2 regions of the Serratia sp. Ae19-1 genome follow, and region 2 is predicted to be linked to the other one. Evidence: predicted binding sites of a transcription regulator. Region 2 holds the regulator's gene; the other holds the start of a gene.
The links. The regulator Fur, encoded in region 2, represses iron uptake genes when iron is present. The targets are predictions, from matches to a motif close to ATAATAATGAGAACNACTATCAA.

Region 1 (4,384 bases), on a different contig from region 2:
GCTGGTTTCCGCCTTCAGATCGTCGTTGCCCAGCAGGTAGCAGCCGTTTCTGACATCGCTGCCCGCACACCCCTGGCCTTTGCTGTACAGCAGGTAGTTGCCGTTGGTCTGGTACAGGGTCGGTGCCTTATAGGAACGCGCGATGCCCATTTTCAGCGTGAAGTAGTCGCCCAGTTCCTGCGACAGGTTCAGCGCCGGGCTCCAGTTGTTGCCGGATTCTGAATGCAGATCGTAGCGCAGGCCCGGCGTCAGCATGGTGGTGTCGGTCAGCTCGATATTGTCTTCGGCGAACAGCGAGAAGATATGCGCGGAAGCGTAAGGGCTGCGCGTGCCGTTGCCCATGCCGGGAATGGTGCCGCCCATCAGCGTTTGGCTGGTGGACGTGCCGTCTTTCATCCGCTGTTGGGTCCACTCGGTACCCAGCGTGGCGGTCTGTGAAACGCCCAGCTCAAACGGCACGCTGACTTCGCTGTGCGCCAGGAAGTCGTCCAGCTTGGTGGTGCCGAACCCGGTATTTTTGGTGTCGAAGATGCCTTCGGTGCCGCCGGCCAGTCCTTCGTTCAGACGGGTGTTGCGGGTGCGCTCGAACTGCACGTAGTTGTTGGTGCTCACGCCGTTGTCCCAGGCACCGCGATGGGTCAGGCCGAAGGTTTCACGGTAGATGCGGTTGGTCTCTTTGCCGTAGTTGCTCTGCACCAGGGCATTGGTGTTGGTGTTCTGGGTATCGCCGGAATACAGGTTGCCCTGACGGCCATAGGCATACTCGAACTCCAATGACTGCAGATGGGCGAAGTCCCAGTGCAGCAAGGCGTCGATGTTTTTATCGACCACCCCTTCGCGCCCGGCGGGCAGGCTGCTGGCGTAGGCGCCTACGCGTTCGGATTTATGTGATTCGTTAATGTCCCAGGCGTCGGCCTGCGTTTTGCTGTAGCCGCCGAACAGGCGGAAGCTCAGGGAATCGCTCAGCGGGCCGGACAGGCTGAAGTCGGTACGCTTGGTGGCGCCTTCCTGCTTGTGCTGCGGCACGTTGAAGTAGCCGTTCAGCGAGCCGTGCAGCGCATCGCCGGCCTTCTTGGTGATGATGTTGACCACGCCGCCCGCCGCGCCGTTGCCGTAGCGCGCCGCGGCCGGGCCGCGCAGCACTTCGATGCGTTCGATCATTTCCGGCGGTACCCAGGCGGTATCGCCGCGCGAGTCGCGCTCGCCGCGCCAGCCCTGGCGCACCGAGTTGCGGCTGGAGGCAGGTTTGCCGTCGATCAGCACCAGGGTGTTTTCCGGGCCCATGCCGCGGATATCGATCTGGCGGTTGTTGCCGCGCTGGCCGCTGGTGGAGTTGCCGGTCAGGTTAACCCCGGGCATGGTGCGGATAAGTTCGCTGATGTCGCGCGCCGGCGGGCGTTTCTTGATCTCGTCGGCGGTGATGGTGGACACCCCCGGCGCCTGAAGGTTCTGCCGGGCGGCGGTGACGACGATGGTGTCTTCGCCGCGCGGCTTTTTATCCGTGGCGCCGCTGTTTTCTTCCGTGGTGGTGGTATCAGCCTGCTGTGCGGCGTTGGCGAACGCGGACGCGCCCAATCCCAAGCCGATAAGAGTGGCTAAAGAATAACGTGATAGCTTGCTTTTCATTTGAGTGTCCTACCTTGCTGCCATCCCTCGCCGAATGGGGGGAAGGGCGGTTGTAGTTTTTTGTGTAGTCGGAAATAGAAAATCGGCTGCGGCAAGGGATGCCATTGATGTATCCCCGATCCCTGTCCGTTGCGCGCAATACCAGCACGATCTCCAAGCCTTACACACTATTGCAAATGCAAATTATTATCAATAGTATTTGGCGTACAGTGCGTTCGGGCGGTGGCCGGCGATAGGGAAAAGTCGACGTTCCCGGTGCCGCCAACTACAAAATGGGTAGGCGTTGTGAATACAGAACTACAGTCAGAAAGCAGCAGATTATTGGCCAGCAGCAATGCGGGCAGTCCAGGGTGGTGGTTGACGGTGGCACGACGCGGTACGCCATGGGTAGAACCGGCGGGTAACGGCCGGTGGCGAACCACCTTTTTCTGGCGCGATCCTCAGGGATGCGAATTGACCTCCGCCTACCGTCGCGTGTGGATCAACATCAACTGCCTGACCGACCATCATCAGCCGAATCCGCCGCAAAGCCTGCAGCGTTTGGCCGGCACCGACGTGTGGTACTGGCAGACCGAGCTGAGCGGCGCCTGGCGCGGCAGCTACTGCTTTATCCCCTGCTTTGACGAGCGGCCGCCGGCGTTCAGCGGCGACGATGCGCACGCCAACATGCACAACCTGCGGCACTGGTGGCACCAGGTGTTCGCCAGCGCCACCCCCGATCTGCTCAACCCGTACCGCTCCTGGCAAAGCGCCAGCGGCCACAGCGTCTCCGGCCTGCACATGCCGGATGCGCCGCCGCAGCCGGTATGGCGTTCATTCGATGAGTATGAAATAGCCAGCGGGCGCTGCACGCCGCCGCTGCCGGCGCGTTTGCAGCGCCATACCTGGCAGAGCGAGCGTCTCGGCAACAGCCGCGACGTCTGGATTTACACCACCGGCGACAGCAAGCCGGCCGAGCGCCCGTTGGCTATCCTGCTCGACGGCCAATTCTGGGCGAAGCAGATGCCGGTCTGGGAGCCGCTGATGCAGCTGACCCGCGAAGGGGCGTTGCCGGAAGCGGTGTATGTGCTGATCGATATTATCGATCTGCCGCACCGGTCGCGCGAACTGACCTGCAAAGACGACTTCTGGCTGGCGGTGCAGGAAGAACTGATGCCGCAGCTGGCCGACTGGGCGCCGCACAGCGACAAGCCGGCCGATACGGTGGTGGCGGGGCAAAGCTTTGGCGGCCTGGCCTCCCTGTATGCCGGACTGCGCTGGCCGCAGCGCTTCGGTGCGGTGATCACCCAGTCCGGTTCCTACTGGTGGCCGCGGCGCGACATGCTGCAGCTGCCGAGCATTCCCGACGACGCCTGCTGGCTGATGCAGCAGGTAGAACGTCACGGCCTGGGCAACCACGGCGCGCTGAAGGTCTTTATGGAAGCCGGTTCGCAGGAAAAGCTGGTGCATCGGGTCAGCGGCGAAATGGCGGCACGCCTGAGCGACGCCGGCCATCGGGTGCACTACCGAGTGGTGGAAGGCGGGCATGACGCGCTGTGCTGGCGCAGCGGCCTGACCGACGGGCTGCAGGCGGTATGGGCTTCCGCTTTCGCCACCGCTTATCCGGCATCGGCGACGGCAACGGCACGAGGAACACATGATGGAAAGCCTGAATCCGTTCGATGATCTACAGCAGCGCAGCCTGGTGCTGCGCAACGTACAACAACAATACAGTTTGTGGCCGGATTTCCGCGCCATTCCGTCCGAGTGGACGATCGTCTTCGGCCCGGCGGCGCGCACCGAGTGCGCCGAATGGCTGGAACAGCATTGGCAAGACATTCTGCCGGTCGCAGCACGCGAGGCGTGACCGGCGCCAGGTAATCACGGGAGCAATAAGCAGTGTCACACACCCCTAACTCTCTCAGCGGCCCGGCGCTTGCGGGCGAATTGCCGCTGGTCGCGGCGCAACCCGGCATTTGGGTCGCCGATCAAATTTCCCCGCATCGCAATGCTTACGCGGTGGCGCACGCCATCGAACTCAACGGCCCTGTCGCCGTGGAACCTTTGCTGCAGGCCATTACTCGGGGCCTGGGTGAGGTGGACATGCTGCGCCTGCGTTTTGCGGAACGCGACGGCGTGCCGGTGCAATGGCTGGATGACACGCTGGCGATACACGCGCCGGAACTTGTCGATCTGACGACGTCGCCGGACCCCGAAGCCGCGGCACGTGCGCTGATGGATATCGATCTGGCGAGCGATCTGCGCGCCGGCAGCGGCGCGCCGCTGTATCGTCATGTGGTGATGCGCCTGGCGGATGACCGCTGGTTCTGGTATCAGCGCTATCACCATCTGCTGGTGGACGGTTTCAGCTTCACCGCCATCGCGCGCCGCGTGGCGGCGATTTATAGCCACCTTTGCCGCGGTGACGCGCTGGAACCGACGCCTTTCACGGCGTTCAGCGACGTGGTGGCGGAATACCAGGCTTACCGGCAGGCCCCGGCCTGGCAACGCGACGCCGATTTCTGGCTCGAAAAAGCGCGGCAGCTGCCGCCGCCGGCCACGCTCTGCCCGCAGCCGCTGGCCGGGCAAACGCCCACGCCGCGCATCCACCGGCTGGAACAGCGCTGCGATCCGCAGGCCTTCGCCGAACTGGTGCAGTGCGGCGCGCAGCAGAAGCTGAACGCCGCCGATATGGCGGTGGCGCTGGTGGCGCTGTGGGTATCGCGTCTGAGCGGTCAACCGAGCTTCAGCGCCGGTTTTATCTTCATGCGCCGTACCG
Region 2 (4,384 bases):
CCCTAATCTGAATCTCTCTCAGTATGAACTTCGCCATGAAATTACATTATCAACTGCTGGCCGCCGAGTCAGATGCGCTGCCGGTGCTGCTGATCCACGGGCTGTTCGGTAATCTGGACAACCTGGGCGTGCTGGCACGCGATCTGCACCAGCAGCACAGCGTGATCAAAGTCGATCTGCGCAACCACGGCCTCTCCCCGCGCGCCGACGACATGAACTACCCCGCCATGGCGCAGGATCTGCTGGCGCTGCTCGACGAACTGCAGCTGGATAAAGCGATCGTCATCGGCCATTCGATGGGCGGTAAAGCGGCGATGGCGCTGACCGCCATCGCGCCGGAGCGCATCGCTAAGCTGATCGTCATCGACGTGGCGCCGGTGGATTACCAGACTCGCCGCCACGATGAGATCTTCGCCGCGCTGAAGGCCGTCAGCGCCGCCGGCATCACCCAACGCCAGGCGGCCGCCCAGCTGATGCGCGACTATCTGCAGGAAGAAGGCGTGATCCAGTTCCTGCTGAAGTCCTTCCACAATGGCGAATGGCGCTTCAACCTGCCGGTGCTGATCGAACGCTACGAAGACATCACCGGCTGGCAGGACGTGCCGGCCTGGCCGCATCCGACGCTGTTCATTCGCGGCGGCCTGTCGCCGTACGTGCAGGACAGCTATCGTGCGGACATCGCCCGCCAGTTCCCGCAGGCCCGCGCCCATGTCGTCGCCGGCACCGGCCATTGGGTGCACGCCGAAAAACCGGACGCGGTGCTGCGCGCCATCCACCGTTTCCTCGACGAAGCCTGAAAAATACGCTCATCTGGCGAAAAAACGCGCTAAAGATAACGGCTTAGCGCGTTTAGCCCGCAGTTAGGCATTGTCGCCGCTCCATCTGCTGGGGTAATATGGCGCGCTATAATTTTGCCGCCGCGCCAGCGCGTTCGCGAACGCCGGTTCGGGGGTGAATTTGGGTTAGGGTTTATTGGCCCGAAGTGTGTTAACCGATGCCTCCGGAAGCGTGCGAGCGCTTTTTGATGCAAACTCCCTTGCAGTACCGCTACCTATGGCAAAAGAACAAACGGATCGCACGACGCTGGATCTGTTCGCAGATGAACGCCGTCCGGGGCGCCCGAAAACCAACCCGCTTTCCCGCGATGAACAGCTTAGAATCAATAAGCGCAATCAGTTACGGCGCGATAAAGTGCGTGGATTGCGGCGCGTAGAGCTGAAAATCAACGCGGATGCGGTGGACGCCCTGAACAAACTGGCGGAACAGCGCAACATTAGCCGCAGCGAACTCATCGAGCAGATGCTGTTGGCGCAACTGGCGGAAGAACAGCCGGAACATTGATCTCTTCGGCCGCACGCGCGGCGCGGCGTTAAGGACAACGCCGGATCGACCACGCTTTTCTTCATTCTCCGGCATCGCATAAATGCGATAAAACCCCGGCGCCACTTTCTGGCATGATACGCATTTACCGGCAAGAGACTGCGCCTGTCGGCGCTCGCCCCGTTGCGAAAGGCTCTTGTCATGGCATCATTTTAATCGGCGTCAGCGGCGGCAGTGCTGGCATCGAGTAATGCAATTACTTGAATTTAAAGGTTATACGCGATATGGCTACTGTAGGCATTTTCTTTGGCAGCGACACTGGCAATACCGAAAACATTGCCAAAATGATCCAGAAAATTCTCCAGAAACAGTTTGGCGACGACGTCTCTGAAGTACACGACATCGCTAAAAGCAGCAAAGAAGACCTGGAAGGGTTCGATATCCTGCTGCTGGGTATCCCGACCTGGTACTACGGTGAAGCGCAGTGTGACTGGGATGATTTCTTCCCGACGCTGGAAGAAGTCGATTTCAACGGCAAACTGGTGGCGCTGTTCGGCTGCGGCGACCAGGAAGACTACGCGGAATACTTCTGTGACGCGATGGGCACCATCCGCGACATCATTGAACCGCGCGGCGCGGCCATCGTGGGCCACTGGCCGACCAAAGGCTACCACTTCGAGGCCTCCAAAGGCCTGGCGGACGACAACCACTTCATTGGTCTCGCGATCGACGAAGACCGCCAGCCGGAGCTGACCAACGAGCGCGTCGACGCCTGGGTCAAACAGATCGTCGAAGAGCTGAGCCTGGCCGATATCGTCGGCTAAACGCCGCAACTGGCGAAAGGTTGAACAAAGGCCCTGTAAAGTGCATAGTGTGCGCACAGGGCCATCATCGGCAGCAGGGATTGCTGCGATAGAAGCTACAGATTTGTAACTTCCCACCCCGTCAAGGTAGACTGAGTTATCGGTTTATCCCACCCATCAAGGCGTTGCATGCAAAACATGCAATAGTGCAATTATATCTTTGTTAACAACCGGCGGTTTCCATTTAGTACAACCGGTTCTATAATGAGACGCATTAACTCTTTGTGCCGACCGATGCCACAGGCGAGTACGCCTCAACTTGATTAGCATAGTAACAGGACTGAATTCGCATGACCGACAACAACATCGCATTGAAGAAGGCCGGCTTAAAAGTCACGCTTCCGCGACTCAAAATCCTGGAAGTACTGCAAAATCCGGAATGCCATCACGTCAGTGCGGAAGATTTGTACAAAAAACTGATTGATATGGGCGAAGAGATCGGCCTGGCAACGGTTTATCGCGTACTGAACCAGTTTGACGATGCGGGCATTGTGACACGTCACAATTTCGAAGGCGGCAAGTCCGTGTTCGAACTGACCCAACAGCATCACCACGATCACCTGATTTGCCTGGACTGCGGCAAAGTGATCGAATTCAGTGACGAATCCATCGAAGTGCGCCAGCGTGATATCGCCAAGCAGCACGGCATTAAGCTCACCAACCACAGCCTGTACCTGTACGGCCACTGTGAAACCGGTGACTGCCGCGAAGACGAAACGCTGCACGACAAGAAGTAAGCCTGACCGGTTATGAAAAACCGCCTCACCCTGAGGCGGTTTTTTTATGCTTGCTGAACGGTGAGCAAAAAAATCCCCGGACCAGCCGGGGAAAGATCATGTCATGAAATACTACAATTGCAGCGGCACTGCGACTCCACGTACTGCTCTCACTTTCACGTCCGCTTCACGCCGACACGCGCAGAGGCGGACGCATTCCCCCTTCGTTAAGCGGCCCGCCGCCATGACGACAGGCCGATGCGCCGGGCTTAGACCTTCTCGGCGCGGCTGTAACGTTTACCGTCCGGACTGACCGAACGCACCTGCACCTCACCCGATACCGCCGGCTTGGCCTTGGCGTCATAACGCTGCCACTGCTTGCCGCCGTCGGTGGAATACTCGATGCCCAATCCCGGCAGCGCGATATTCGCCTCCAGCTTGCCGCCCGCTACGCGTGCGCCGGGCACCGGCAGACGATAAGCGACGCCGCCTTTGTCCAGCTTGGCCAGTTCACGCTGGCCCAGGATATTGGCGAAGCGCAGCCAGTCTTTCTCCAGCGCCTTGGTGTCGACAAAGTGGGTCTCCCCGCCTTTGTATTCGCGGCCGGCGCGATAGTCCTGCTCCCAACCGGCGCGGTGCCAGGCGCGTTCGGCCACCGACAGCGCGCGCGGGAAGATCATGTATTCCATCTGCGGATCGGTGCGCTGGGTTTCGCTCCACAGCTGAGCGGACAACCCGTAGGCTCCCGGCCACGGCTTGTCGCTCTTGGCGTTGAAGTGGTTGCCGTCGCGATCGACCGAGGTTTCCGCGTTCTGCGGCATGTTGTCCGGCGCGAAGCTGAACACCTTGCGCTCGTCGCTGAAGCGGGTACCCCAGTAGTAACCGCGCTCGTCCGGGTTCACCTCGTAAGGGAAGTCCATGTAGACGTAGTCCGGGTTGGAGACCACCACTTCATACCCTTTATTGGCCCAATCGTTGACGCTGTCGAAACCGCCCCAGTACAAGGTATCCCAGAAGTTGACGCCCACGCGCGAGGTGGCGAACGACTTCGCGCTCTCGGCGTCTTTCAGGCCGTCCTGCCAGGCCTGCATTCTGTCGATGCCGTGCGCCTTCACCAGCTTGCTGACCTCCTGGCCGAAGTAGCTCGGCAAGTGCTCCATGTCGGCCACCTTGCCTTCTTTGATCATCGTCTGGCAAACCTGCGACTTGGCCCACGGCTTGTCTTCGTTGCTCTGGTCGATGACGCCTTTACCCGGCTCCGGTTTCGCCTTGTCGGTATAGCCGGCGCCCAGGCGGATGTTTTTCGCCTCGTCGCCGCCGAAGTGCCAGGTTTTGATCGGCTGCCCGGCTTCTTTATGCATCTGGGCGATCTCGCCGATCACCTTGTCGACAAAGCGCTGGGAAGAATCCAGGCACGGGTTCAGGTAGCTCTGGCGGTTAAAGAACTGCACGGAGGTGGTATTGGAGGTATCGGTCGGATCCACC

Region 1: a site for Fur is predicted at 1,803-1,825, ahead of fes (enterochelin esterase). Genes of this name have one in related genera too.

What each region holds. Positions count from the first base shown of each region.
Region 1 covers NZ_JBCHWD010000015.1:13,169-17,552, reverse strand. Annotated here, with positions in the region: gene AAIE04_RS24600 (TonB-dependent siderophore receptor) at 1-1,626, opposite strand, end outside; gene fes (enterochelin esterase) at 1,912-3,291, shown strand; gene AAIE04_RS24590 (MbtH family protein) at 3,266-3,472, shown strand; gene AAIE04_RS24585 (enterobactin synthase subunit F) at 3,505-4,384, shown strand, end outside.
Region 2 covers NZ_JBCHWD010000001.1:351,294-355,677, reverse strand. Annotated here, with positions in the region: gene ybfF (esterase) at 24-797, shown strand; gene ybfE (LexA regulated protein) at 1,054-1,341, shown strand; gene fldA (flavodoxin FldA) at 1,605-2,144, shown strand; gene fur (ferric iron uptake transcriptional regulator) at 2,474-2,920, shown strand; gene AAIE04_RS01720 (beta-N-acetylhexosaminidase) at 3,169-4,384, opposite strand, start outside.